Regions from separate parts of the Roseateles sp. So40a genome, predicted to be linked through region 2. Evidence: predicted binding sites of a transcription regulator. Region 2 holds the regulator's gene; the other holds the start of a gene.
What was found. Region 2 encodes LexA, which represses DNA repair genes until DNA is damaged. Its sites were predicted from a motif close to ACTGTATNNNNATACAGT; they were not measured.

Region 1 (14,653 bases), 1.2 Mb from region 2:
AGCACGCTCATGCCCTTGAACAACGCGAGGTTCTGGAAGGTGCGCGCCACGCCCATCTCGGCCATGCGGCGCAGCCGCGTGCGCGGGCTCAGCCGGCGGACGTCCTCGCCGCGGAACATCACCTGCCCCTGCTGCGGCTGGTAGACGCCGTTGATGCAGTTCAGCATCGAGCTCTTGCCCGCGCCGTTGGGGCCGATGATGGCGCGGATCTCATGCTCGCGGACATCGAAGCTGATGTCGTTGAGCGCCTTCACGCCGCCGAAGGACAGCGTGATGTGGCTGACCTCCAGGATCACGTCGCCGACGCGGCGTTGCGCGGTGGGCAGCTCGATGGCCGAGGGGGTGCTGAAGCCGGCGATCGGCGGGGCAATGGCGCTCATCAGGCAGCCCTCCGGGTAGGCGAGAAGGTGCGGGCCTCCTCGATGCGCAGGTCCGCGCTCACGCGGCCGGTGCGGCCGTCCTCGAAGCGCACGGCGGTCTCGATGAACTGCGACGCCTTGCCCGCGTAGAGCGCGTCGATCAGGACCTCGTACTTCTCGGCGATCGCGCCGCGGCGGACCTTGCGCGTGCGGGTGAGCTCGCCATCGTCCGCATCGAGCTCCTTGTGCAGCACGAGGAAGCGCGTGATCTGGCTGCCCGCGAGGCGCTCGTCCTGCGCGAGGTCGGCGTTGACCTTCTCCACGCAGTCGCGGATCAGCGCGTAGACCTCGGGCTTGGCGGCCAGGTCGGCGTAGCCGGCGTACGGGAGATTGCGGCGCTCGGCCCAGTTGCCCACGGCGTCGAAGTCGATGTTGATGAAGGCGCAGACGCGATCGCGGCCGTCGCCGAAGGCCACGGCCTCCTTCACGAAGGAGAAGAACTTCAGCTTGTTCTCGACGTATTTGGGCGCGAACATCGCGCCGTCGTGTTCACCGCCGCGCAGGCGGCCGACGTCCTTGGCGCGGTCGATGATCTTCAGATGGCCGCCGGCATCGAGGAAGCCCGCATCGCCGGTGCGGTACCAGCCGTCGGCGCCCAGCACCTCGGCGGTGGCCTCGGGGTTCTTGTAGTAGCCTTTGAGCAGGCCGGGCGAGCGCACGAGGATCTCGCCGTTGTCGGCGAGCTTGATCTCCACGCCGTCGATGGGCACGCCGACAGTGTCGGACCGCGCCTCGTGGTCGGGCTGCAGGCAGACGAAGACCGCGGTCTCGGTGGAGCCGTAGAGCTGCTTGAGGTTGATGCCGATCGCGCGGTAGAAGCTGAAGAGGTCGGGGCCGATCGCCTCGCCGGCGGTGTAGGCCACGCGCACCCGCGAGAAGCCCAGCGCGTTGCGCAGCGGACCGAAGACGGCCAGGTCGCACAGGCGGTACTTGAAGCGGTCCCAGGCGTCGACGGGCTTGCGGTCCATCAGCGCGGGACCGACGCGGTGCGCCAGCGCCATCGCCCGCGCGAAGAGCCAGCGCTTGGGCGCGCCGGCGTCCTCCATGCGGATCATCACGCTGGTGAGCAGGCCCTCGAAGACGCGCGGCGGCGCGAAGTAGTAGGTCGGCCCGATCTCCTTGAGGTCGATGCTGACGGTGCTCGCGGACTCGGGGCAGTTGACGACGTAGCCGCAGGCCAGCCATTGCGCGTAGCTGAAGATGTTCTGGCCGATCCACGCGCACGGCAGGTAGGCCAGCACTTCCTCGTCATGGGTGAGGCGATCGAAGCGCGCGCCGGCCAGCGCGCGGTCGATCAGCGTCGCATGCGTGTGGACCACGCCCTTGGGGTGACCGGTGGTGCCCGAGGTGAAGAACATCGCGGCCACGTCGTCGGGGCGGCCCGCGTCGACCTCGCGCTCGAACCAGCCCGGGTGACGCAGGGCGTGGGCGCGTCCGTCGTCGCACAGGCCGTCGATGGAGGCCAGGCCCTCGGCCGCGTAATGGCGCAGGCCGCGCGGATCGTCGAACCAGATGCGGCCCATCGCGGGGCATTGCTCGCGGATCTCGAGCAGCTTGTCGACCTGTTCCTGGTCCTCGACGACGGCGAAGGCGATGTCGGCGTTGCGCAGCGGGTAGACGAACTCGGCGGCGACGGCGTCCTGGTACAGCGGCACGGGGATGGCGCCGAGCGACTGGGCGGCGAGCATCGCGGCGTACAGGCGCGGGCGGTTCTCGCCGATGACGACGAGGTGCTGACCGCGCGTCATGCCCGCGGCGGCGAAGCCGTGCGCGAGGTCGCGCACGAGCGCCGCGAGCGCGGACCAGCTCAGCGTCTGCCAGATGCCGAGCTCCTTCTCGCGCAGCGCGGGCGCGTCGGGGCGCTGCCGGGCATGGGCGAGCATCCAGCGGGGGAAGGTCTGCTCCACCGTCGTCTCCTTGTGCTCCCCGCTGTCGCCTCTCTGGAGGAGGCGCTCGTGCCGCGGGGTTGGACTGACTGTAGGCCGGGTGTTTGACGTCGTGTTGTCGTTGCGACGACATTCCTAGGGAGAGTTCGGGGGAGCGTTTTCCCGGATCAATTCAAGCTCGATGCGCCGCCGAGAAGGCTTCCATCTGGGCCAGCAGCTGCCGGCGGGACTCGATCGCCGCCGCGATGTCGTGGACCCTTTGCTGGCGATCCCGAGAAACCCTCTCGACCAGGGGCGCCGGCGCCTCCTCCGGCTGCTGCCGAAGATAGGCCTGGCACATCGCCTGATGAATGTCGACGAGCGCCTTGCGCAGCGGCTCGAGCGCGTCCGGGTCATCGAGGTGCTGCTGCTGCCGTGCTTCGAGTTCGTCGAGCCGCTGTCTAGCATCGTCAGAGGCCGCCGATGCGGCCAGACCCTCTCGACAGCATTGCAATCTCTCCAGGAAGTCGATGGCGTCGAAGAGCGTTTCCGGCACGTGCAGATCGGTGTCGCTGAAGTGGTAACGCCTGCAGCGGGCTTCATCCCCGGTGTCCTTCACGTACTCGAGGATCGAGGACGGCAATCCATCCAGCAACGCGGTCATTTCCGCCAAATAGCGCCCCATGTGTTCCAGCGATTCCGGCGGCATGGCGGTGCGGCCTCCTGGCTGCCCCTGAAAGCGCTGGGCCCCCGTCAGCACGACCCGCGCACGCGCAGCGACCTTGGGCAGGTCGATCACCACCGAGCACAAGGTCCTCTTCAGCACGTCGTCGAAGTGGGCGATCAGCGCGGCCTGTTCACGGATGGCCGTGAGGAACTCCGCACAGGTGGCGGGTGGTGTCGTCGCATGGCGAACCAGCATCCGATCGACATCCGCCGTCAGTTCCGACAGCAACGAGAGGGTGTCGAGCTTCCGGCGCAGGCTGGCGCGCCTCTCCGTCCGGGACAGTTCGGTCGTGTCTACGTTATTGAGGCTCGTGGTCTTGATGAATACATAGGGGTTGTAAGGAAACATCGCTGGCACTCCTTGAAAAGGTGAAGCCGCGTCAGTCGGGGAGGCGGCCTGGATTCGCCAAACCGTGTTTTCCCCAGGGGGTCGCGTCAGGTTCGTGTCATGCACAGGCGCGATGAACGGGGGATGGCCCCGACCACCGACACCGTTGTCCATGCCACGCCGGGATCCCCGGCGCGCGTGCCCCTGACCTCGCCGCTGGCGGCGCCTGTGCCGATGCAGCCCCTGCGCCTGCGGGCGCGGGCCGCGAGCGCGCAGGAGATGGGGGCGATCCCGTGGCTGACGGCGATCGAGCCGGAGTTGCGCGAGCGGGTGGCGGCGAGCATCCAGGTGGCGGAGGTGGAGGTGGGCGAGCGGATCTGCCGGATCGGTCGCGAGGCCAATTACTGGTTCGGCGTGATCGACGGTTTGCTGAAGATGAGCAACGACGACGCGGCGGCGCGGCAGGTGACGTTCACGGGCGTGCCGCCGGGCGGCTGGTTCGGCGAGGGCACGTTGCTCAAGCGGGAGGCGTACCGCTACAACATCCAGGCGCTGCGGCGCAGCGTGGTGGCAGGGCTGCCGCTGGACAGTTTCCACGAGTTGCTGGAGACGAGCCTGGCGTTCAACCGGTACGTGCTGAACCAGCTCAATGAGCGGCTGGGGCAGTTCATCGCGGCGCGGGAGATCGACCGGCAGAGCGATCCGGACCTGCGGGTGGCGCGAAATCTGGCGGCCTTGTTCCATCCGTTGCTGTACCCGGGGGTGAACGGTCTGCTGCGGATCACGCAGCAGGAGCTGGGGCACCTGGTGGGGCTGTCGCGCCAGCGGGTGAACGAGGCGCTGCGCCATCTGCAGGACCAGCGCCTGATCGCGGTCGAGTACGGCGGGCTCAGGGTCCTCGATCTGTCGGGGTTGAGGGTGTATCCGCAGCAGTGAGGCCGCGTCGCCGCCGACGGTGGGCGTTGATTGCCGCCAGACCAAAGATGCAGACGGCGATCGTGACGCTGTATCCGATGGCCCGCAGCCAGGACTCCGTGACCGTGAAGCGCTCCGTGTTTGCCCAAGCGTTGACGGTCACCACGACCAGCAGGAACACGGCCAGTCGCACACGACCTGCCGATGATGCGAGGAAATCGGCGAAGCAGACCGTCACCTGGACGACCACGCCCACATTCAGGATGGCCTGAATTTCCAGAGGAGTGATGTCTATGTTCACGATGAGGACCGCTCCCTCTGCTTTCGTTCCCGCATCCTCAACATCACCAACGTGACAACAAGGGTGAAGTAGATCAACGGCATCAAGAGGGAGAGCAAGGCGTTGTGCAACGGCGTTTGATAGGCCCACCCCAACCACAGTGCATCTGCATAGGTAGCGGCCAGAAACGGCACGAGCCAATGGCGACCGTCTCTGGATAAGAGGAACAGCGCGTGCTTGATTGCGATCGTCAAGAATGTCGTGAAGATCGCTCCTTGCAAGAGAGCTTGCGCGAGCCAATGCATAGGACTCCTTTTGCAGTGTTGCAGGGCTCCCGACTACCGTGAGGCGTCGGGAGCCAATGGCCGTTAGCGCTGGTTCTTAGCGAAACGAATGGTGTCGGGTTTGCCCGTCGCGACTGCGCCCATTGCAGCGACCGCTGCGGAACTGGCATACATGCCCAAACCGCCGAAGAACCCGGACACTCCGCCGAAGATGGCTCCTGCAACGACTTGCGCTGCATTGCCTCCGGTCAGGGCCACACCAAGGCCAGCGCCGACCGCGCCGGCAATGGCGCCGGCGGGCCCGAACCCGCCATGGACCTGATCCATTTCCTCCAGGGTCAGTTCTTGCATCCCTGCGTCCACGGGGCTATCCATGAACGAGGACTTGGCGTTGACTGGCAACGAAACAGCGTGGAAAGAAGTCATCAACATCTCCAGAAGTGTTGAGAAGGCGGTCGACATGTCCGCCTTCGTCTCGCGACACCACGTGTCAACAAGACGGCCTCATTGCAGCGATTTCACCGAATGGCCTCCATGGCCTATCCCAGTGCAAGAACGTGCGGCTTCCAAAGAAGTCGGTAGTGGGACTGACTCGTTGTGCTGGAAGGCGACGCTGGCGGATCAGCAATGCGCCCCGCGTCTCTCAGCATTCTTCTGATGTACGAGACGCCCACGATTGCCCATCCTGCGGCTTCGACCATCAACAGCGGACGGCTCACATGGCCCGAATTCCCGAACCGGCATCGGAGCGGCCCCATCCCACCCGGGAGCCGGCATCCGACGAGATGAGGGCGTCAGCGCCGGGCGTCTCGGCGCCAGCAGCCAGTGCGCCGCCAGGGGGGCTCTGGTCCAGGGAACTGGCCTCCACGCCAAGAATGACCGCCCAGCGTCAACGGATCTGCAGCTTCACCCAGCCCCACCCTCCAAACCCGTCGTCCACGCAACCCGTCGCGCAATTGGCGTTGCCGCCAAGTGGCAAGGCAGAAACCAACGGTTTCTACAACCCCCGGGAGAACGGGAAATTGGTTCCATTCGATGGTGAGCGCCCAACGTTCTCCACCACTTTTCGAGAAAAACTCGTGCGGCATTGGGCAGAGAACAACCAGCACGGCATCGTCACCAGCGGCAGGGAACACAAGACCTATATCCGAACGGTCCCGATCAACAAGGAAGGATTCGCCAACTGGATGCCCTTCGAATCCTTCAATCTTGATCACAAATATGCTTGGAACAATATATCTCAGGACATGGATGCTCGAGCCGAGCAGTTCAGCAGCGTCCATGCACCCCAAGGCTGGGAGAAGGACTACTACGTCCAGAATGGCAAATCAGGATATGCCCCCAGTGCCTATGGGGCTCGCATGTATTTTCACGATATCGACAACATCCAGCCCATGCAGGTATCCGACAACGCCAGCAAGAGCGACAAGTTGGGCGATCCTGACGACGACGACGACAAGCACAAGATATGGCCACCGCAGCAAACAGGAAACGCCCTGACATCCGTTCTAGGCACACCTTCATCATTGAGCAGCAGCTCGACGGTCCACCCCAGACTCGATGAGCTCAATGAAGCGCAGCGTCTGGCGGAGGCGACCATCACCATGTATTACACGGAGCTGATGGACTCGCTCCAGCACGCCTTCCGCACCGCTCGGAACGCCCCGAATGACGCTTCGACCGCAGAAAATGTGCTGCAAGGATATCGGGAGGGTGGATCCGTCCTTGGAGACCTGAGGAAACTCACGAGCAACACATCCGCAGAGACCTTCGGCCTTCCCCGGACGCCGCAAAAGCTTAATCCCAAGGTAGGCACGGCTCACATGCCCACCCAGATCTCCGAACTCAGCGCGAGAAGGCCTCGGTCGAAGTCGCAGTCCTCGGCCCCTGACCCATCCGTCTCGTTGACCCCGATCACATCGAGCCCGCCCAAGGCATCCAGTGCCGTGTTGCCAAGTACGCCCAACACCAGCCATGCGAACGTGCAAGCTCAACAACAGGTTCAAGGACTTCCCCTCAGGTTCTATGGAAACAAAATGGCAAGCGCCCAACCGCTTTCCAACGATGGCATTCAAACCGTCGAGACGACAACGGCGCGAGACCGCTTGAGATCAAATACCCTGGTTTCATACTATTCCGGCGGCGTGGAGGCAACGGGAACAATATTAAAGACGCCGGAGCCGAAGAAGGGCCAGGTCAAGACGGTGAATATCAAACCGTCATCCTCCACCACGAGTGCTGACGCAACGGGCTCCAAGGCATCGAGTTCTGACGCGTCAAGTTCCAAAGGGTCGAAGGACGACGGCTGACGCGACGGATTCGCTCAATCGGACGCTTCCCAGCGCCGCGCGAGTCCCAGCCCCGCTCACGCCCCGAACGGCGTCGCTTCCGGCTGTTGCCGCGGCTGGGCCGCGTACTGCGCGGCGTTGATCTCGTAGAGCAGGCTCGCCGCCTCGCCCGGGTGGTCCGCCACCGAGCCCGTCAGCCTCAGGCCCACCCGCTCCAGCGTCTTTCTCGCCGCCGTGTTCCCCGGCGCCAGCAAGGCATGCACCGACGTCGCATGCAGGCTGTCAAAGGCAAGCGACAACGCCGCCAGCGACATCTCCGCTGCATACCCCCGCCCCCAGAAGTCGGACAGGAAGTGGAATTCCAGCAGCAGCGCCGGCGCCCCGCAGATCCGCCCGCGGATCAGCCCCCCGAACCCGATCGCGCCCAGCGACGGCTGCTCCCGCAAGGCCACCGCCCACGGACCCAGCCCGTCCCGCGCCCAGGCCGTCCGCCACAGCTCCAGCCGCTCGGACGCCTCCGGCCCGCCCACATCGAATCGACGATTCGCCGGGTCGGTCAGCAGGTCGCGGAAGGTCCGGGCATCGGCCGCCTGCGGCGGACGCAACTGCAGCCGGCGGGTCTCGGTGAGCCGCTCGACAGCCGGAATGGAGAAGATGGGTGCAAACATAGGGTTAACCCGGAAATTATGCGCCCATCCGCGTTTTCAAGTCCTCCCCTCGACCGAGCGGTCGAGAAAAGAGTTCGGTCTTGCGTCACGAAAAGTGACGAAGCCGCCATCTTTGAAGAAACTTTGCCACCGCGCGCCATTCGCCCACCTCCTGACGCCCTGCCCCCCACCGGGGCGATGCGACAGCCCCCAGACAGGTCGACGGCGGGCGGCTGGCATAGGATTCCCGGCATCCGCGGTTCCGTCGGGATCCCCTCCCCCCGTGACCGCTCCCCCGACTGACGCGGCGCCCCGCGCCGCAGAACGTGAGCCTCGCCATGAAGCTGCTGGTCATCGAAGACAACCCGGACATCGTCGCCAACCTGTTCGCCTACCTCGAGCCCATGGGCTACGAGCTGGACGTGGCGCGCAACGGCCTGGGCGGCCTGGCACAGGCCGCCGCCGGGTCCTATGACGCGATCGTGCTGGACCTGACCCTCCCCGGCCTGGACGGCCTGGACGTCGCCCGGCGCCTGCGCAAGGACTTCCGCCGCCCCACCCCCATCCTGATGCTGACCGCCCGCGACACCATCGCCGACAAGGTCACCGGCTTCGAGAGCGGCGCCGACGACTACCTCGTCAAGCCCTTCTCGCTGGTCGAGCTCGAGATCCGTCTCAAGGCCCTGATGCGCCGCTCCCACGGCCTGAACCTGAGCTCCGCTGTCAGCTACGCCGACGTCAACTACGACCCCGACACCCTGGAAGCCACCCGCGCCGGCAAGCCGCTGCAGCTCACGCCCACCGGCTACAAGCTGCTGTCGGCGCTGCTGCGCGAAGCGCCCAAGCTCGTGCGCCGCGAGGACCTCGAGCGCGAGGTCTGGGGCAACGACCCGCCCGACAGCGACGCGCTGCGCACCCACATCCACGCGCTGCGCGCGGCGCTGGACAAGCCCTTCCCCGTCCCGCTGCTGAAGACCCACCCGGGCATCGGCTACCGCCTGGTCTCGCCCGATGCGGGCTGACGCCGGGCCCGCGCCATCCCCCGGCCGCCCCGCGCGCGGCACCGCCGCGCCGACCACGCTGCGCACCCGCGTCGCGGCCGCCTTCCTGCTGCTGACGCTGCTGGTGTGCGGCGCCTTCGCCGTCGCCGCGGTGCGCATCGCCTCGAGCATCGAGGACCGCCTCGTCGACCAGCGCCTGGACCGCACCGCCGACGAACTCGTCGCGCGCGAGAAGCAGGGCCTGGAAGCCGACCTGCCGCCCAGCGTCACGCTCTACCGCGGCGACGCCATCCCGCAGGCGCTGCGCGGCAAGCCGCCGGGCAAGTACACGCTGCCGCAGGACGACGCCACCTTCACCGCGCTGGTCCGCGACGACCTGGGCCCGGTCTTCGTGCTGACCGACCGCGACGAGGACTTCGCCAAGATCGAGGCCGGCGTGTACGGGCTGCTCGGCCTGGCCTTCGTCTGCTGCCTGGGCCTGGCGCTGTTCCTCGCGCAACTGACCGCCAGCCGCATCGTGGCCCCCGTCACCGCGCTGGCCAGCGCCGTCGAGACCGACGCCGCGCCGCGCGACTATCCGCTGCTGGACTCGACCGACGAACTGGGCGTGCTGTCGCGCGCCTTTGCCGCGAAGACCGAGGCGCAGCAGCGTTACCTGGACCGCGAGCGCTGGTTCACCGGCGACGTCAGCCACGAGTTGCGCACGCCGCTGGCCGTGATGCTGGGCGCGGCCGAGGTGCTCAAGGCGCGGCTGCAGGGGCGCGACGACATGGTCGAGCTCGCCGAGCGCATCCGCCGCACCGCCGCCGACACCAGCGAGCGCGTCGTGGCGATGCTGCTGCTGTCGCGCGACCCGGCCAGCATCGGCGCGGAGCCGACCGCGCTGCTGCCGCTGCTGCGCCAGGAGATGGAGCGCTGCCGGCCGCTGCTCAAGGGCAAGGCCGTCGAGATGACGCTGCACGCCGCGCCCGCCGACGCCGGCCTGGAGGTGCCTGCGCGGCCGGAGCTGGCCGCCATCGCGCTGGGCAACCTGATCCGCAACGCCTGCCAGTTCACCGACCAGGGCCGCGTCGACATCCGCCTGGAATCGGGCCGCGTCGTCATCGAGGACACCGGCATCGGCATCCCGCCGGCCGTGCGCGACCGCATCTTCGACCGCTTCATGCAGGTCGACCCGGCCGGCGCGGGCAGCGCCGGGCTGGGCCTGGCCATCGTCAAGCGCGTCGCCGAGCACCTGGGCTGGACCGTCAGCCTGGAGGCGCCCGGCAACGGCGGCACGCGTTTCGTGCTGAGCTTCAAGGCCCCGTCCGCGGCGGCCTCGCGCACCGACACGTCCGCGTGATGGCCTGAACGTTCAGGGCTGGCGCACCGGTCGATCGCACCACTCCGGCGTTGAGCCCCAGACCTGCCGATAGCAGGCGCCATAGATCTCCCGCGCCTGCACGTAGAACTCCTGCACCTCGCGGGGGGCGGCTTCATCGCTGGCCGGGAGGTTCTGGCCGCGCGCGATCAGGTGATGGAACCGGGTGCCGGAGAGGTGGGCGTCCAGCTTGAACTCCGCTGCGTCTGCCGCCAGCATCTGGAAGGCGCGCTTCAGTTCGCCGGCATGGATCGAAGGATCGTGAGGAGGCCCCGGGGGGATCACGACCGATTGATAGGCGATCGAGCTGCATGCCGGTAGCGGCGGGGACGCGGTCTCTCGGCAGCAGGACAACAATCGATGGGGCATGGGGGCCTCGCTTCTGGATGGGGGAAAGGGTCCCCAGTCCCGGCGATCCGCGCCGAGGTTCACCGCCCCTTCCCCGCCCAGGTCATCGGCTGGGTAACTTCCCCGGCGTCATATACTGTATGCCCATACAGTTAATTGACCGCCATGCCAGCGCCCTTGTCCTCCGAAGCCATGCCGCTCCCGCCCGCCGTGGCCGACGCGCTCTGGCGCGGCGACGAACTGGGCCGCGGCACCGACACCGTCTGGCCCAGCGGCTTCGACGCGCTCGACGCCGAGCTGCCCGGCGGCGGCTGGCCCGGGCGCCAGCTGACCGAGGTGCTGCTGCCGCAGTTCTCGCTGGCCGAATGGCGGCTGGCGGGACCGGCGCTGCGGCGCGTCGTCGCGGACGGCGCCGCCGTGGCGATGGTGGGGCCGCCCAAGCGCCCCCACCTGCCCGGACTGATGCACCTGGGGCTGGATGACCGTCACCTCGTCTGGATCGACGCCCGTGCGCCGTCCGAGCGGCTCTGGTGCGCCGAGCAGCTGATCAAGTCCAACGCCGCCGGCGCGGTGCTGGCCTGGATGCCGCAAGCCGCGCCCGAGCAGCTGCGGCGGCTGCAGGTGCTGGCGCAGTCGTTCGAGGGACCGGTGTTCCTGTTCCGGCCGCTCTCGGCGCGCCATGACCCGTCGCCGGCGCCCCTGCGGCTGCTGGCGACCATCGACGTCGACTGGGCGCTGGACGTCCAGATTCTCAAGCGCAAGGGCCCCGCCCACGACACCCCGCTGAAGCTGGCCTCCATCCCCGGCGGACTGGAGCACGTGCTCACGCCGCGCGTGATGCAGCCCAGCACGATGCGGCCGGTGGCGCCGGTGACCGAACCCGCGCCCGCCCCCTTCTTCCCGGAGTTCTCCCATGTTGTGGGTCGCGCTGATCCTGCCGCCTCGTCCGCCCGCTCCGTTTGAGGATCCGGCGACCGCGCCGCCGCCGCACCTCTGGGGGATATGCGCGGAGGCGCAGGCCGGGCTCGCCGTGTGGTGCCTGCAGTTCACGCCGCGCGTGGCGCTGATGGAGGACGCCGTCGTGATGGAGGTCGAGGCCAGCCTGCGGCTGTTCCGCGGCTTGCCGGCGCTCAAGGCGCGCCTGTCCGACGAGGCGCCCGACCTGGGCGCCATCGGCATCGGCTGGGCGCCGTCGGCCACCGCGGCGCTGGTGCTGGCGCGCTGCGGCGTGCTCGACCTGAACGGCCGGCTGTTGCAGGCGGTGCTGGATCCGCTGCCGCTGCAGGCGCTCAGCGCCGCCGCGGAACACGCCGAGGCGCTGAGCCGCGCCGGCATCAACACGCTGGGCCAGTTGCGGGCGCTGCCGCGCGGCGGCATCGGCCGGCGCTTCGGCGCGGCGCTGCTGGCGATGCTGGACCAGGCCTACGGACTGCGGCCCGAGGCCCACGCCTGGGTCGCCCTGCCGGAGGACTTCCACGCGCGCGTCGAGCTGCCCAGCCGCGAGGACCACGCGCCCGCGCTGCTGATGGGCGCGCGGCCGCTGCTGATGCGGCTGTGCGGCTGGCTGGCGGCGCGCCATGCCGGCGCCACCGGCGTGACGCTGCACTGGGTGCATGACTCGATGCGCGCCAAGGACGCCGGCGACGGCGGAAGCCTGACGGTGCGCACCGCTGAGCCGATCCGCGAGCTCGAACACTTCTGCCGGCTGATGGCCGAGCACCTGGCCAAGACCCGGCTGCTGGCGCCGGTGGGCGAGCTGCGGCTGGAGGCGGTCGGCGTGCAGGCGCTGGTCGAGGACAGCGGCTCGCTGCTGCCCGACGCGGTGCGCACCGGCGAGACGCTCTACCTGACGCTGGAGCGCATCGCCGCGCGGCTCGGGCCTGAGCGGGTGCAGCAGCCGGTGCTCGCCGACGACCATCGACCGGAATGGCAGACGCGCTGGAAGACCTGCGGCGACGGCAAGTCGCCCGGCGCGGGGCGCCGTCGCGGCAAGGGCGCGGCCGTGCGCGTGCCGCCGGTGCCCGAGCCGGCCTTCCTGCTCGACCCGCCGCTGCGGCTGGCGGTGCGCGAGCACCGGCCGCATTACCAGGGCCCGCTGACGCTGCTGGTCGGTCCCGACCGCGTCGAGGGCGGCTGGTGGGACCGCGTGCCCGCCGACGAGACACGGCCCGCGCATCACCGCCAGGTCACGCGCGACTACTGGATCGCCGTCAACGAGAACGCCGGCGTGATGGCGGTCTATCGCGAGCCGGTCGAGGACGGCGGGGGCGCCTGGTTCCTGCATGGTCTGTATGCATGAGCTGCCCGACTACGCCGAGCTGCGCTGCCTGAGCAACTTCAGTTTCCTCAGGGGCGCCAGCTGGCCCGAGGAACTGGTCGAGCGCGCGAAGGCGCTCGGCTACGCGGCGCTGGCCATCACCGACGAATGCTCGATGGCCGGCATGGTGCGCGCGCACGTCGCGGCCAGGCAGCACGGCATGAAGCTGCTGGTGGGCAGCCAGTTCCTCATCGATCCGCTGGACGCCGGGGACGATTCGGCCTTCACCCTCGTCGTGCTGGCCTGCAACCTGAACGGCTACGGCAACCTGTGCCAGTTCATCTCGCGCCTGCGCCGCTCGTCCGAGAAGGGCACCTACCGCTGCACCCGGGCCGACATCGGCCCGCAGGCGCTGGACGATTGCGTCGTCGTCGCCTGCCCCGACCGTCACGCCACGCCGGCGCAGCTGCTGGACATGTCGCGCTGGCTGCTGACGCGCTTCACCGGCCGTTGCTGGCTGGGCATGGACCAGCCCCAGCATGTCGATGACGAGGTCCGCCTGCTGCGCCTGCGCGAGGCCGGCGCGCTGACGGCGATCCCGCTGGTGGCCGTCGGCGACGTCACCATGCATGTGCGCAGCCGCAAGCCGCTGCAGGACGTGCTGACCGCGACCCGGCTGGGCCAGCCGCTGACCGAGTGCGGCCAGGCGCTGGACCGCAACGCGGAGCGCCACCTGCGCCACCGCGGGCGTCTGGCGCTCAGCTTCCCGGCGGACCTGCTCGCCGAGACGCTGCGCGTGGCCGAGCGTTGCGACTTCAGCCTCGATGAGCTGCGCTACCACTACCCGTCCGAGGTCGTGCCCGACGGCCAGACGCCAGCCAGTCACCTGCGACGGCTCACCTATGAAGGCGCGGGCCGGCGCTGGCCGGCGGGCGTGCCGGCCGCGGCCAGCGAGCAGATCGAGCGCGAGCTCGCGCTCATCGAGGAACTGCGCTACGAGCATTACTTCCTGACCGTGGCCGACATCGTCCACTTCGCGCGCTCGCAGGGCATCCTGTGCCAGGGTCGCGGCAGCGCGGCGAACTCCATCGTCTGCTTCTGCACCGGCGTCACCGAGGTCGATCCGGACCGGATGCAGGTGCTGTTCGAGCGCTTCATCAGCAAGGAACGCAACGAGCCGCCGGACATCGACATCGACTTCGAGCACGAGCGCCGCGAGGAGGTCATCCAGTACCTCTACCGCAAGTACACGCGCGAGCGCGCGGCGCTGGCGGCGGTGGTGATCTCGTATCGCGTGAAGAGCGCGCTGCGCGACGTGGGCAAGGCGCTGGGGTTCGATCCCGAAGTGCTGGACACGCTGTGCGGCAACCACCAGTGGTGGGACGGCCAGACCATCGATGCGGAGCGGCTGCGCGAGTCCGGACTCGACGCGAACGACCTGGCTGTGCGGCAGTTGGTCGAGATCACGTCGGAGCTGCTGGGCTTCCCGAGACACCTGTCGCAGCATCCGGGCGGCTTCGTGCTGACGCACGGGCCGCTGACGCGCATGGTGCCGGTGGAGAACGCGTCGATGCCGGACCGCACCGTCATCGAGTGGGACAAGGACGACCTCGACGCGGTCGGCCTGCTCAAGGTCGACGTGCTGGGGCTGGGCATGCTGACGGCGATCCGCAAGACGCTGGACTTCGTCGGCAAGCGGGAGCGGTATCCGTTCGAGCTCAAGGACATCCCGGACGAGGATGTCCCCACGTACAAAATGATCCAGCGCGCCGAGACGATCGGCGTGTTCCAGATCGAGAGCCGCGCGCAGCGCAGCATGCTGCCGCGATTGAAGCCGGAAAAGTTCTACGATCTGGTGATCGAGGTCGCCATCGTGCGGCCCGGTCCGATCCAGGGCGGCATGGTGCATCCCTACCTGCAGCGGCGCCAGGGCTT
Region 2 (14,653 bases):
CTGCCCGAAGTGCGGCCACCACCACCGTATCGGCGCCCGCGCCCGTCTGGACGCGTTCCTCGACGGCGAGGGCCGTTACGAGGTCGGCCAGGAGGTGCTGCCGGTCGACGCGCTGAAGTTCAAGGACAGCAAGAAGTACCCCGACCGGCTCAAGGAAGCGCTGGAATCGACCGGCGAGACCGACGCGCTGGTCGTGATGGGCGGCGCGGTGATGAGCATCCCGGTGGTCGCGGCCTGCTTCGAGTTCGACTTCATGGGCGGTTCGATGGGCTCCGTGGTCGGCGAGCGCTTCGCGCGCGGCGTCGAGACCGCGCTGGAGCAGAAGACCCCGTTCATCTGCTTCACCGCCACCGGCGGCGCGCGGATGCAGGAAGGCCTGCTCTCGCTGATGCAGATGGCCAAGTCCAACGCCGCGCTCACGCGACTGGCCAAGGCGAAGCTGCCCTACATCAGCGTGCTGACCGATCCGACGATGGGCGGCGTGTCGGCGAGCTTCGCGTTCGTCGGCGACATCGTCATCGCCGAGCCCAAGGCGCTGATCGGCTTCGCCGGTCCTCGCGTGATCGAGAACACCGTGCGCGAGAAGCTCCCCCCGGGCTTCCAGCGCGCCGAGTTCCTGATGGAGAAGGGCGCGATCGACATGATCGCGGACCGTCGCAAGCTGCGCGAGATCATCGCCCGCAACCTGGCCATCCTGCAGCGCCAGAGCTCCGACGCGGTCGCCTGACGGCGCGCCGCCGAACCGCCCGGCGCGGTTCCGGTCCTCAGCACGGCCAGACCCGACCCGGTCTGGCCGTCTTCATTTGAGCCTTGGAAGTCCCGATGTCCTCTCCGATCCCTCACGAACTTTCCCTCCCCGTGCTGGCGCCCGGCGGTGACGCGCAAGCGGTGCTCGACGCCTGGCTGGCCCGCTGCGAGCGCCTCCACCCCAAGGAAATCGACATGACCCTGGCCCGCGTGGCCGAGGTCCGCGATCGGCTGGGCCTGAAGTTCGGCCCGGACACGCCGGTGGTGATGGTCGCCGGCACCAACGGCAAGGGTTCGACCTGCGCGATGCTCGAGAGCGTCGCGCTGCAGGCCGGTTACCGCGTGGGGCTCTACATCAAGCCGCACCTGGTGCACTTCCAGGAGCGCTGCCGGGTGGGCGGCCGCCCGGTGGACGCCGCGGCGCTGCTGCCGCATTTCGAGGCCGTCGAGCGCGCCCGGGGCGATCTGACGCTGACCTACTTCGAGTTCACGACGCTCGCGATCCTGCACTGCCTGGCCGCCGAGCCGCTGGACCTGGTGATCCTGGAAGTCGGCCTGGGTGGCCGGCTGGACGCGGTCAACGTGATCGACGCCGACTGCAGCGTCATCACCAGCATCGACCTGGACCACACCGAGTACCTCGGCCCGGATCGCGAGTCGGTCGGTCGCGAGAAGGCGCACATCATGCGGCCGGGCCGGCCGGCGATCGTCTCCGACCCCATGCCGCCGGCATCGATCGCGGCCCATGCTGAATCGATCGGCGCCGATCTGCGTCAATTGGGCCGCGACTTCACCTATTCCGGCGACCGCCAGCAATGGCAGTGGGCGGGCAGGGCGCGTCGCTACAGCGGCATGTCCTACCCGGCACTGCGCGGTGTGAACCAGTTGCTCAATGCCTCGGGCGTGCTGGCGGTGTTCGAGGCGCTCTACGAGCGGCTGCCGATCTCCGCACAGGCGGTGCGCGCCGGGCTGGCGCTGGTGGAGCTGCCGGGGCGCTTCCAGGTGGTGCCGGGCTCGCCGATGCTGGTGCTGGACGTGGCGCACAACCCGCACGCCGTGGCGGCGCTGGCGCAGAACCTGGACCAGATGGGCTTCTTCCCGCGCACCCGCGCGGTGTTCGGCGCGATGGCCGACAAGGACCTGGCCAACATCCTGGCGCGCATCTCGCCGCTGATCGACCACTGGCACTTCTGCGACCTGCCGATCGCCCGTGCGGCGAGCGCCCAGGCGCTGTCGCAGCGCTTCGAGGAGGCGCGTGCCGCGGGCGCGCTGCAGACGCCCAAGGACGTGGCGTTCACGCTGCACGCGGATCCGGCGTCCGCCTTGGCCGCCGCGGCCGCCGAGGCGGACCCCGCTGATAGAATTTTGGTCTTCGGTTCGTTCTTCACCGTGGGCGGCATCCTCAAGAACGGCATCCCGAGGCTGGGCGGCGGCGTCCAGCCGGAATCCGAGTCCTGACACGCCCGCGTTGAACGCATCGCAACGCTGCATTCGAATCTGTCGCGATTGAAGTCGGCGGCCCCGTCCGTAAATGCGGAGGGGCCGCTTCCCGCTTTCGGGGCGGCGACGGCGCGGCATCAACCAGGTCATCCGAGTACATGGGTTTTCTGTCCTTCCTGAAGCGCGGCGAAGCGAACGATTCCGGCGACCGGGGCGGTGAGCGTGGCGACCGGGCGCGCGCCGACAGCGGCCGAGGCCGCTCGCGCGGCGGCGCCGAGGCGGTCGACGACGTCCAGCAACTGCGCCTGCGCGCGCGGCGCCGCCTGATCGGAGCGGCGGTGCTGGTGGGTGTGGCGGTGATCGTGTTCCCGCTGGCCTTCGAGACCCAGCCCCGCTCCATCCCGGTGGACCTGCCCATCGACATCCCGCGCAAGGACGGCACGCCGCCGTTGAGCATTCCGGCGCCGACGGGGCAGAGCGCTCGCGGCACGACCGAGGCCGACGCCGGCCGCGGCATCATCACCGAGTCCGCCGAGCAGGCTGACGCCGACCGCGCGGTGCCCCCGCCGGGATCGCGTCCCGGCGTGACGCCCGAACAGCAGGTCGCGCAGGCGATGCCGCCCACGCGCATGACCACGCAGCCCGATGAGCGCGCGACGATGGCCGAGCCCGCCCGTCCGGCGATCGTCGAGCCCAAACCCGAGCGCAAGCCCGAGACCAGACCGGAGACGCGCGCCGAGCTCAAGCCGGAGCGCAAGCCCGACCTGAAGCCGGAGGTCAAGCCGGAGCGCAAACCTGAAGCCAAGCCCGACACGCGCGCGGCCGATGCCGCTCGCGCGCAGGCGCTGCTCGAGGGCCGGTCCTCGCCCGAACGCAAGGTCGACGCGGCCGCGGGCAGCGCCCGATTCATCGTGCAGGTCGGGGCGTACGCCGACGGCAAGGCCGCGCAGGACGTGCGCGCCAAGGTCGAGCGCCTGGGCCTGAAGACCTACACCCAGGCGGTGGAGACCGCCGACGGCAGACGCATCCGCGTGCGGGTGGGGCCTTTCAACTCGCGGGACGAGGCGGACAAGGTCGCGGCGAAGGTCCGTGGTGGTGGCCTGTCCTCGGCCGTGCTGACGCTCTGACGGGCCGGCACGGAGATACGAACGATGCCCGGCCATGACCGCCTCGCGCCACGCCCGATCCCCAGCCCTCGCGGAGCCGCGCGATGAACTGGGTCGATCTCGCGCTGATCGGCCTGTTCGTGATCTCGGTGCTGCTTGGCGCCTGGCGCGGCCTGGTGTTCGAGCTGATGACGATCGCGGGCTGGATCGTGGCCTACCTGGCCTGCCCGTTCGTGGCGCCGCTGGTCGAGCGTTTCATCCCGATCGACAAGGTCGGCCCGACGATGCTGCATGCACTGGGCCTGGTGCTCGCGTTCGTGCTGGTGCTGCTGGTGTGGGGCATCGCCGCCAAGTTGATCCGGGCAGTGATCCATGCCACGCCGCTCGGCGTGATAGATCGACTGTGCGGCGCGGGCTTCGGTGTGCTGCGCGCGGTGCTGCTGGCGCTGCTGACCACGGTCATCGTCGCCATGACGCCGGCGGTGCATTCGGCGCCGTGGGTCGAGTCGCAGATCGTGCCGTATCTGCAGGTGACCCTGACGCAGGTCAAGCCGCTGTTGCCCACGGCCCTGCACGACTACATTCCGGCCTGAACATCCCGAACGATCAGGCCTTGATCCCGAATTCCGTTTCCTCCCAGTTTCCAGAGCATTGAAGGACCTCCCATGTGCGGCATCGTCGGTGTGATTTCCAAGGCGCCGGTCAACCAGCTGATCTATGACGCGCTGCTGCTGCTGCAGCATCGCGGGCAGGACGCGGCCGGCATCGTCACGATGCAGGGCCACAAGTGCTTCATGCACAAGGCCCGCGGCATGGTGCGCGACGTGTTCCGCACCCGCAACATGCGCGCGCTGCCCGGCAACGTCGGTCTCGGCCAGGTCCGTTACCCGACGGCCGGCAATGCCTATTCCGAGGAGGAGGCGCAGCCGTTCTACGTCAATGCCCCCTACGGCATCGTGCTCGTGCACAACGGCAATCTGACGAACGCCCATGCGCTCAAGGACGAGCTCTTCGAGGTCGACCGCCGTCACATCAACACCGAGAGCGACACCGAGGTCCTGATCAACGTGCTCGCGCACGAGCTGGAGATGGCTGGCCGCGACCTGCCGCTCACGCCCGAGCAGATCTTCAAGGCCGTGGCCACGGTGCACAAGCGCATCAAGGGCTCGTATGGCGTGATCGCGCTGATCGCCGGTCACGGCCTGCTCGCTTTCCGCGACCCCTACGGCATCCGTCCGCTGTGCTTTGGCCAGGCCGCCAACGGCGAGGTGATGGTGGCCAGCGAGAGCGTCGCGCTCGAGGGCACCGGCCACACGCTGACGCGTGACCTCGCGCCCGGCGAGGCGCTCTTCATCGACACGCACGGCACGGTCCACACGCAGCAGTGCGCGGAGAGTCCGTCGCTCAATCCCTGCATGTTCGAGTTCGTCTACCTGGCGCGCCCGGACTCGGTGATGGACGGCATCTCCGTCTATCAGGCCCGGCTGAACATGGGCGAGACGCTGGCCCAGCGCCTGATCTCGACCATCCCGCCCAGCGAGATCGACGTCGTGATCCCGATCCCCGAATCGAGCCGGCCGTCGGCGATGCAGCTCGCGCACCGCATCGGCAAACCGTATCGCGAAGGCTTCGTCAAGAACCGCTACGTCGGCCGGACCTTCATCATGCCGGGCCAGTCCACGCGCAAGAAGTCGGTGCGCCAGAAGCTCAACGCGATCGGTCTCGAGTTCAAGGGCCGCAACGTGCTGCTCGTGGACGACTCCATCGTCCGCGGCACGACCTCCAAGGAGATCGTGCAGATGGCCCGCGAGGCCGGCGCCAAGAAGGTCTACCTGGCCTCCGCCGCGCCGCCGGTGCGCTTCCCCAACGTGTATGGCATCGACATGCCGACCAAGGAGGAGCTGATCGCCCACGGCCGCTCGATCGAGGAGATCCGCCAGTTCATCGGCGCCGACGCGCTGATCTATCAGGACGTCGACGCGATGAAGCGCGTGGTCGGCCAACTGCGCCAAGGACTGAACGGTTTTGAGGCGTCGTGCTTCGACGGCCAGTACATCACCGGTGACGTGACCGCCGAGGACTTCGCCACGATGCAGGCCCAGCGCAAGTCGCAGCCCGAGGAAGAGGACCTGCCCGCGCGCAGCCGTCTGGCGCTGCAGAGCGGAGGGGACCAGTGATGGCGGACGACGCGAAGGGCAGCAGTATCCCGGGCGGCATTCCTCGCGTCGGCCTGCCCGAGGACGCGCGACTGGACACGCTCGCGGTGCGCGAGGGCCTGCCGCCGTCGCCCTGGGGAGAGAACTCCGAGGCGCTCTATCTGACCAGCTCCTTCGTGCATCCGGACGCGGCCACCGCCGCGCGCCGTTTCGCCAACGAGGAAGAGGCCTTCGTCTACAGCCGCTTCTCCAATCCGACGGTCATGATGATGGAGCGCCGGCTGGCCGCGCTCGAGGGCACCGAGGCCTGCATCGCGACCTCCTCGGGCATGTCCGCGATCATGCTGCTGGTGATGGGGCTTCTGAAGTCGGGCGACCACGTCGTGTGCTCGCGCTCGGTGTTCGGCTCCACGATCAAGCTGCTGCAGGGGGAGTTCGGCAAGTTCGGCGTCCAGACGACCTTCGTGTCGCAGACCGACCTCGCCGAATGGAAGAGCGCGCTGCAGCCCAACACGAAGCTGCTGTTCGCCGAGACGCCGACCAACCCGCTGACCGAGGTCTGCGACGTCGCGGCGCTGGCCGACATCGCCCATGCGCATGGCGCGCTGCTGGCCGTGGACAACTGCTTCGCCTCGCCGGCGCTGCAGCAGCCCGCCAAGATGGGCGCGGACTTCATCATCCACTCCGGGACCAAGTACCTGGACGGTCAGGGCCGGGTGATCGCCGGCGCGCTGTGCGGACCGGCCAGGTACGTCAACGACGTGTTCACGCCGGTGATGCGCACCGTGGGCATGTCGCTGTCGCCGTTCAACGCGTGGGTCGTGCTCAAGGGCATGGAGACGCTGTCGGTGCGCATGAAGGCGCAGACCGCCAGCGCCGCGGTGCTGGCCGAATGGCTGGAAGCGCATCCGGGCGTGGAGCGCGTGTACTACCCGGGGCTGAAGTCGCACCCGCAGCATGAACTGGCCATGCGCCAGCAAGGCGGGCAGGGCGGGGCGGTCGTGGCGTTCATCGTCAAGGGTGGTGCTAATGCGGCGACCGACGGCGGCCGCGCGGCCGCTTTCCACGTGATCGACCACACCCGCATCTGCTCGATCACCGCCAACCTGGGCGACACCAAGACCACCATCACGCATCCGGCCAGCACCTCGCACGGCCGGCTCACCGAGCCGCAGCGCCAGGCCGCCGGCATCACGCAGGGGCTGATCCGCGTCGCGGTCGGCCTCGAAGACATCGAAGACATCAAGGCCGACCTGGCCCGTGGTTTGAACTCGCTATGACCTCTCCGATCCGCACCCGCATCGCGCCATCCCCGACGGGCTTCCTGCACCTGGGCACCGCCCGCACGGCGCTGTTCTCGTGGGCCTACGCGCGCCACTTCGGCGGCGAATTCGTGCTGCGCATCGAGGACACCGACGTCGCGCGCTCGACGCAGGACTCGGTGGACCAGATCCTGGCCTCGATGAAGTGGCTGGGCCTCGAGTACGACGAGGGCCCGATCTACCAGATGCAGCGCCTGGAGCGTTACCACGCGGTGATCGATCAGATGATCGCCGCGGGCACCGCCTACCGCTGCTATTGCACGCCCGAGGAACTGGCCGCGATGAAGGCCGGTCAGGAAGCGCGCGGCGAGAAGCGCCGCTACGACGGCACCTGGCGTCCCGAGCCCGGCAAGACGCTGCCGGCGATTCCCTCGGGCGTCGATCCGGTGGTGCGTTTCAAGAATCCGATCGACGGCGACGTCACGTGGGATGACGTGGTCAAGGGCCCGATCACGATCAACAACCGCGAGATCGACGACCTGATACTGCTGCGTCCGGACGGCGTGCCGACCTACAACTTCGCCGTCGTCATCGACGACTGGGACATGCGGATCACGCACGTCTTCCGCGGCGACGAGCACATCAACAACACGCCGTGGCAGATCAACCTGTTCAACGCGCTGGGCGCCCCGCTGCCCGCGTTCGGACATATCCCGGTGATCCTGGGTGACGATGGCCTGAAGCTGTCCAAGCGCCGCGGCGCGGTGAGCGTGACCGCCTACGAGGAGAACGGCTACCTGCCCGAGGCGATGCTGAACTACCTGTCGCGCCTGGGCTGGAGCCATGGGGACGATGAGCTGTTCTCGCGGGAGCAACTGGTGTCGTGGTTCGACGGCAGCCACATTTCCAAGAGCCCGGCCCAGTGGGATCCGGCGAAGCTCGAGTGGGTCAACGCCCATTACATCAAGCTGGCCGACGACGCCCGCCTGGCCGAACTGGTGACGGCCCAGATGGCCAAGCGCGGCCTGGCCGCGCCGGCCCGCCTGGAAGCACTGTGCGCGCTGTTCAAGGATCGCTGCAGCACCACCGTGGCGCTGACGGACTGGCTGGCGATGTACGTGTCGCCGGTGACCCCGAGCGAGGCGGATCGCGCCCAGCACCTGACCGACGCCGTGAAGCCGGCGGTGCTGGCGCTGGCGGACAAGCTTGAGGCGCTGGCCGTGTGGGACAAGGCCGCGATCAATGCCGCGATCAAGGAAACCATCACCGCCCACGGCCTGAAGATGCCGCAGCTGGCGATTCCGGTGCGGGTGCTGGCGTGTGGCCGGACGCAGACGCCATCGGTCGATGCGGTGCTGGAACTCTTCGACAAAGAAATTTTGTTGAACCGCTTGCGTTCCGTTTAAAACTCGGTCTATACTCTTGTTCTCGCTTGAACAGCGCGATGTTCGAAACGAACTTCGAAGCGGCAGACAGCGAATCAAAACGGGGAGCGTCAGCTCCCCGACGAGATTCAAGGAAGCCGAAAAGAAGTCGGATCGAATCCCCGAAGGGGGTATAGCTCAGCTGGGAGAGCGCTTGCATGGCATGCAAGAGGTCAGCGGTTCGATCCCGCTTACCTCCACCAAACTTCGGTTTGTGTGGCGCGCGGTTCAAGGAATGAAGGTTTAGTCCCCTTCGTCTAGAGGCCTAGGACACCACCCTTTCACGGTGATTACAGGGGTTCGAATCCCCTAGGGGACGCCAAGTTGTCGAGCTTGGTTACTGACTTAGAGATTGAACGAGAAAATCGAAAAATTCTTCGGAAATCGATTTGATCGTTGTCAAAATCAGGTATAGTAACGATATCGACGCAGCGATACGGTCAAGCAATTGATCGGATCGATGCGACAAGAGATAGAAAAGAGTTTGATGCGACGGATCGAAAGATCTTGAGTATCTGGAGTGGTAGTTCAGTTGGTTAGAATACCGGCCTGTCACGCCGGGGGTCGCGGGTTCGAGCCCCGTCCACTCCGCCAACGTTTTGAGACTCGGGCAGCGTACCGATTCGATGCGAAAGCATTCGGGGGTATAGCTCAGCTGGGAGAGCGCTTGCATGGCATGCAAGAGGTCAGCGGTTCGATCCCGCTTACCTCCACCAGAATTCCTTCGGGAAGTCTGGGCGCGGTCTGAGTCGATGCGAGAAGGTTCAGTCCCCTTCGTCTAGAGGCCTAGGACACCACCCTTTCACGGTGATTACAGGGGTTCGAATCCCCTAGGGGACGCCAAGTTTGACAAGGCTTGGCTGCATCGCAGATCTGTATGGATCTGGAGATTTGCAGCGCAACTTGTCCGCGAACAAGAATGACGTGCTTAACAACGTCGTCTTAGGAGTGGTAGTTCAGTTGGTTAGAATACCGGCCTGTCACGCCGGGGGTCGCGGGTTCGAGCCCCGTCCACTCCGCCAACATTGAAACCCTGTCGATGCAAGTCGGCAGGGTTTTTTCTTTTCCGGCATTGGTTTCACACGCATTCTGTCGGCGCCATCATTCGCCGGGATTTCAGTGTGAACCCGAATGCGGCGATCTATCCGGCTTCTTCACAGATCCGGATACTCGCGTTTGCGCTGGGCGGTGTAACTCCACCAATCCCTGGGTGGGCCGCCATTCATGAAATCAACAGCGGCCATATAGGTATCCAGCACGCAAGGATCGTGGCGTTTCCCGGTCAGTTTGCAGATGCCCTGATACAGCGCGAAGGCATCGGCACCGACGAGATCCGCAGGCTGATGGATGCCCATCAACTGGAAATCGCGGACCATCGCCGGTCCGATGTTGGGAATCTGCCGCAGTTGCGTGCAGGTCTCCGCTGAGGCCGCCTTGCTGTGCGACTTGCGCGCGGTGGTGCGGGCGGCCGTCATGGTCAGTGGAAGCCGCCGGAACGGATCAAACCTACCGCCAAGCCTTCGATGGCGAACTGTTCATCGGGCGTGACGTCGATCGGTTGGAAATCCGGATTCTCGGGCAGCAGTCGAATGCCGTCGGCATGACGCTCCAGGCGCTTCACGGTCACCTCCTCGCCGATCCGCGCAACAACCACCTGACCGTTGCGCGCCTCGCTGACCTTCTTCACCGCCAGCAGGTCGCCGTCCATGATGCCGATGTCCTTCATGCTCATGCCTTTCACGCGCAGCAGGAAGTCCGGCGCCTTCGAGAACATCGAAGGGTCGACGCTATAGTGCTGCTCGACATGTTCCTCCGCGAGGATCGGCGCGCCGGCGGCCACCCGGCCCACCAGCGGCAGCGTCAGCTGTGCGAGGCTGGCCAGCGGCAACGCGAACTGGCTGTGCTCCCGGGCCCGGTTGACCTGGCGCAGCGCCGTCGACGGCAGGCGGATGCCGCGGGCGGTGCCACCCACCAGCTCGATGACGCCCTTGCGGGCCAGCGCCTGCAGGTGTTCCTCGGCGGCATTGGCCGACTTGAAACCCAGCTGCTGCGCGATCTCCGCGCGCGTGGGCGGGGAGCCGGTGCTTTCGATGCTGTCGCGGACCAGATCGAAGATCTGTTGTTGGCGGGCGGTCAGTTTGGGCGGTGTTTCCACGAGCACAGGCCTTTATTCGGTGGGGAAGGCTGAATGCCACGAAGCCGGGTCGAAGCGGTTCACCCCACAGCGGGGTGCATGACTGTTCGATGCGTGCCTGAGAATTCATCCAGCATCTGGATTTTTATACAGGAGACGATAAATTGCAAAGCGCGGCGCAGACCCTCGTGATCATCGGCACCGGCGGGACGATCGCCGGAGCCTCCGGCAGTGCGACGGACAACGTCGGCTACAAGGCCGGCTCGCTGTCCGTGAACACGCTGGTGGCGGCCGTGCCGGCCTTGGCCAGTCGCTCCCTGGAGGCCGAGCAGCTCGCGCAGCTCGACAGCAAGGACATGGATCACGCGACCTGGGCGCGACTCGCTCGCCGGGTGCAGGCGCACCTCGAGCGGCCTGAGGTGCGCGGCGTCGTGATCACGCACGGCACGGACACACTGGAGGAAACCGCCTACCTGCTGCAACGCGTGCTGGCGCCGCGCAAGCCGGTGGTGCTCACCGCGGCGATGCGGCCCGCGACGGCCATCCAGGCCGACGGACCGCAGAACCTGCTCGACGCGGTTGCCGTGGCGGAGTCCGAGGGCGTGTCGGGCGTCGTTGCCGTGGTGGCAGGTCAGGTGTGGTCGGGGCTGGAGCTCCGCAAGACGCATTCATATCGTCTGGATGCCTTCGAGGCGGGCCCCGACGCCGGCGCGCTGGCGGTGGTGGAGGAGGGCGTGTTGCGCCGCTTCCGCGACTGGCCGGCGGGTGAGGCGCTCGGTGTGGCACGCTTGCCGGCCGGGGGTCAGGCCTGGCCGTGGGTCGAGGTGCTGGGCAGTCACGCGGGCGCTGATGCGCGCGCGATCGAGGCCTGGCGAGTGGCGGGCCTGCAGGGACTGGTGCTCGCCTGCACCGGCAACGGCACGCTGCATGAGGCCCTGGAGGCACCGGTGCGCGCGCTGAAGGAAGCCGGTGTGCCGGTGTGGCGGACCACCCGCTGCGCCCAGGGACGCATCGTTGGCGCGAGCGACGAGCCGGGCGCCGCGTTGTCGCCGTGGGCCGCGCGCGTCGAGTTGATGCTGCGCCTGCTGGCCGATTGAGCGGACGCGCTCAGGCCCGGCGTCGCGCGAGCCAGACGCCGACGGCGACCAGGGCCATGCCGGCCATGGCCAGGACCGACAGCGTCTCCCCGAACAGGCCCCAGGCGATCAGCGCCGTGGCCGGTGGCGTCAGATAGAACAGACTGGCGACGTGGACCGCGCTGCCGCGACGGATCAGCACGTTGAGCAGGCTGACGGCGCCCAGCGACAACACGAGGACCAGCCAGGCGAGCGCGAAGACGAACTGCCCGGACCAGGTCACCTGCATCGTCTCGGTGGCCGCGGCCAGCGCGGCGGTGACGATCAGGCTGGGCACGAACTGGATGATCGAGCCGGTGCGCAGGTCAAAGGACGGGCAGAAGCGCTTCTGGTACAGCGTGCCGACGGTGATGCCCAGCAGCGCGAGCATCGCCGGCAGCAGCATCGTCACGAGGGCGCCGCCGGGCACCGCCGCGATCTTTTGCGCGACGACCAGTCCGACGCCGATGAAACCGAGGCTCAGCCCCAGCCACTGGAGGCGGTCGATGCGCTCGCCGAGGAAGGCGCGCGCGCCCAGCGCGGTCACGAGCGGCTGCAGGCCGACCACCAGCGCGGTGATCCCGGCGGGCAGGCCGTGCGAGATCGCGGTGAACACGCCGCCCAGGTAGACACCATGCACCAGCAGTCCGGTCACGGCGATGTGTCCGCAGGCCCGCAGCGAGCCGGGCCACGGCGCGCGCAGCACCAGCACCACGGGCAGCATCAGCACGAGCACGGCCGCGTAGCGCCAGGACAGGAAGGTCAACGGTTCCGCGTCGGGCAGTCCGAATTTCGCGCCGATGAAACCGGTGCTCCACACCGCGACGAACAGCAGCGGGAGCAGACCGGTGGAAGCGCCCGCGGCTTGGGGTGTGGGCGGCGGTGGCGCGGGCGACGGGTTCATAGGGGCTGGATGCTACCCAGGCCCGTCACCGTCGCGCCGCCACGCGGGCGACAGGCGCGCCGGCCTCAGCCGCCCGAGCCTTGCTGCGGCTCACGCAGGAAGATCTCGACGCGCCGGTTCTTGGCGCGGTTCTCCGGCGTGTCGTTCGACATCAGCGGCTCGCGCGAACCGCGGCCCGCCACCTCGATGCGGTCGGCGCGCACGCCGCGGTCGGCCAGGTAGCCGCGCACGCTCTCGGCGCGACGCAGCGACAGCGGGTCGTTGATCGCGTCGGAACCGGTGTTGTCCGTGTGGCCCACGACCCGCACCACCGTCGGCGACGGATTGTTGTTCAGCCCGTTGGCGAAGGCATCCAGCACCGGACGCAGGCGCGGCTCGACGGCGGCGCTGTTGGTGGCGAAGGAGATGTCGCTCGGCACGTCGAGCTTGAGCTGGTTGTCGGCGGTGCGCGTGACCTCGACGCCGGTGCCTTGCGTGGCCTGCTCCATCGCGCGGCGCTTGTCCTCCATGTGGCGCGACCAGACGTTGCCGGCCACCGCACCGAGCGCGCCGCCGATCAATGCACCGGTGCCTGCCTTGCCGCCGGTGGCGGAGCTGATGACCGCGCCCGAGACCGCGCCGATCGCCGCACCGCCCGCGGTGCCGCGCTGGCGTTCATCCATGTTGGCGCAACCGCCGAGGACGGCGGCGGCGAGGGCGGCGGCGGCCAGTCGGGTGTGTCGCATCTGCATGTTGTTTCTCCTTGTGATCCGGATAAGAAAACCCAACGACCCGGGCGGCTGTGTCGTCGCCTGCGAGGGGGAGTATCTCCCTGCGGCGGCCGACGGTCCGAGGTCGGCGGATGAGTCGACGAGGTCTCGCGCCGGGGTTCCGGTGCGACGCCTCGCGGCGGACGGTGTTCGACTTCGGCAAACGGGGCGCCCGCGTCGCCACCATCGAAGTGGGGGCGACCCACCTTCAACTGCTAGCGACTGGTCATGGATGACAAGGAGTTGTTATTCGGCGCTGAGCGGGCGATTCATAGCATGAAGCCCTGCTTTTCTCCCTTTGCCTTCGAGCACCCATGCCCCGTCCCCACGACTCCGGTTGCACCCCCGTCAGCGGTGCGGAAGACCTCGGTACCCACGTTCGCTACGCCGGCCAACCGATCATCGATCGGACCGGTCGCGTGGTCGCGACCGAGCTGCTGTTCCGCTGGAACGCCCGCGATGGGGAGGTCGGGCCGGAGCTCGGCGGCTACGGCACGGCGGCGGTGTTGTCGAACGCGCTGATCGATGCCGAGCTGCTGACGCGCACGCCCGCGGCGGAACACCCGCTGGGGGACCTGCTGATCAACATGGATGCGCGCACGCTGATGAGCCCGATCGCCGAGACGGTGACGCCGGACATCGGCGTGATCGAGGTGCTGGAGACCGTGTCCGTGGACGAGGCCCTGACGCGGCGGCTCCGTGAGCTCCACGGCAGAGGCTACCGTTTCGCGCTCGACGACGTGCAGCGACTCGACGACCCGCGCTGGGCGTTGGCGCCCTGGGTGCAATTCGCCAAGGTCGACGTGGCGGATCTGGACGGGGGGCGCTTGTCGGCGCTGATTCGCCAGGCCCACCGGCTCGGCCTGTCCGTGATCGCCGAGAAGATCGAGGACGAGGCGACGCTGGTGCGTGTGCGCGACGCGGGTGCCGACTACTTCCAGGGCTATGCGATCGCCCGGCCGACGACCACCGCGGTGGCTGCCTTGCCGGGATGCGACCCGCGCGTCATCGGTCAATTGATGGCGCTGGCCCGCGCGGGCGTGGAGGCGAGCTCGCTGGCGATGCTCGCGGGCCGGCACCCGGCCGTCGTCGTCCGGTTGATGAGGATCCAGGCGCTGCATGCGCCGCAGACGATCGTCCAGGCCGAGACGATGGAGGAGGTCCTGGAAGCGCTGCCGCGCGCGTTGCTGATGGGCTGGTTGACGGTGCTCAACCTCGCGGCCACGCATGGACGCGATGCCGACCTGGCCTCGCAACTGCGAGAGGAACTCGCCACGGGTCGACGCCGATTGCGCGAAGCTGCGTCTGGCCAGTCCCAGAGGGCCCTTGATCGCGCCACGTTCTTCCTCTGCCAGCAGTTGCTGCGCATGCGCCTGAAGCCGCCTTCGATGTCGCCAGTCCCCGCCGCGGAAGTCACTCGCTTGCCGACCCCTGCGGCGACCCTCGCCGATACACAAGGCCTGGCCGCGGCCTGAGGCGGGGGGCACGGCGAAAAGCCGCCTGAAGGCGGCTTCTTTCTTTCGTCGCAGAACGCGTGTCGACCGAGGCGCCCGCACGGCGCGCGGATCAGGCCTGATTCATTCGTCGATCAGTCCATGCATGCGCGCGACGCTGGT

Region 1: the regulator LexA is predicted to act here: its motif matches at 10,597-10,614, upstream of imuA (translesion DNA synthesis-associated protein ImuA).

What each region holds. Positions count from the first base shown of each region.
Region 1 is NZ_CP182288.1:759,226-773,878, reverse strand. It holds gene ACNI65_RS03565 (ABC transporter ATP-binding protein) at 1-380, opposite strand, end outside; gene ACNI65_RS03560 (AMP-dependent synthetase/ligase) at 380-2,326, opposite strand; gene ACNI65_RS03555 (hypothetical protein) at 2,478-3,359, opposite strand; gene ACNI65_RS03550 (Crp/Fnr family transcriptional regulator) at 3,573-4,274, shown strand; gene ACNI65_RS03545 (hypothetical protein) at 4,228-4,554, opposite strand; gene ACNI65_RS03540 (hypothetical protein) at 4,551-4,838, opposite strand; gene ACNI65_RS03535 (class IIb bacteriocin, lactobin A/cerein 7B family) at 4,902-5,279, opposite strand; gene ACNI65_RS03530 (hypothetical protein) at 5,693-7,126, shown strand; gene ACNI65_RS03525 (GNAT family N-acetyltransferase) at 7,183-7,773, opposite strand; gene ACNI65_RS03520 (response regulator transcription factor) at 8,091-8,774, shown strand; gene ACNI65_RS03515 (sensor histidine kinase) at 8,764-10,095, shown strand; gene ACNI65_RS03510 (hypothetical protein) at 10,108-10,482, opposite strand; gene imuA (translesion DNA synthesis-associated protein ImuA) at 10,654-11,424, shown strand; gene ACNI65_RS03500 (Y-family DNA polymerase) at 11,375-12,760, shown strand; gene ACNI65_RS03495 (error-prone DNA polymerase) at 12,744-14,653, shown strand, end outside.
Region 2 is NZ_CP182288.1:1,963,687-1,978,339, forward strand. It holds gene accD (acetyl-CoA carboxylase, carboxyltransferase subunit beta) at 1-727, shown strand, start outside; gene folC (bifunctional tetrahydrofolate synthase/dihydrofolate synthase) at 823-2,205, shown strand; gene ACNI65_RS09105 (SPOR domain-containing protein) at 2,346-3,314, shown strand; gene ACNI65_RS09110 (CvpA family protein) at 3,398-3,886, shown strand; gene purF (amidophosphoribosyltransferase) at 3,959-5,470, shown strand; gene ACNI65_RS09120 (O-succinylhomoserine sulfhydrylase) at 5,470-6,729, shown strand; gene gltX (glutamate--tRNA ligase) at 6,726-8,117, shown strand; tRNA gene ACNI65_RS09130 (tRNA-Ala) at 8,263-8,338, shown strand; tRNA gene ACNI65_RS09135 (tRNA-Glu) at 8,382-8,457, shown strand; tRNA gene ACNI65_RS09140 (tRNA-Asp) at 8,653-8,729, shown strand; tRNA gene ACNI65_RS09145 (tRNA-Ala) at 8,776-8,851, shown strand; tRNA gene ACNI65_RS09150 (tRNA-Glu) at 8,903-8,978, shown strand; tRNA gene ACNI65_RS09155 (tRNA-Asp) at 9,081-9,157, shown strand; gene ACNI65_RS09160 (helix-hairpin-helix domain-containing protein) at 9,290-9,610, opposite strand; gene lexA (transcriptional repressor LexA) at 9,613-10,290, opposite strand; gene ACNI65_RS09170 (asparaginase) at 10,434-11,366, shown strand; gene ACNI65_RS09175 (DMT family transporter) at 11,377-12,288, opposite strand; gene ACNI65_RS09180 (OmpA family protein) at 12,354-13,013, opposite strand; gene ACNI65_RS09185 (EAL domain-containing protein) at 13,352-14,512, shown strand; gene ACNI65_RS09190 (response regulator) at 14,615-14,653, opposite strand, start outside.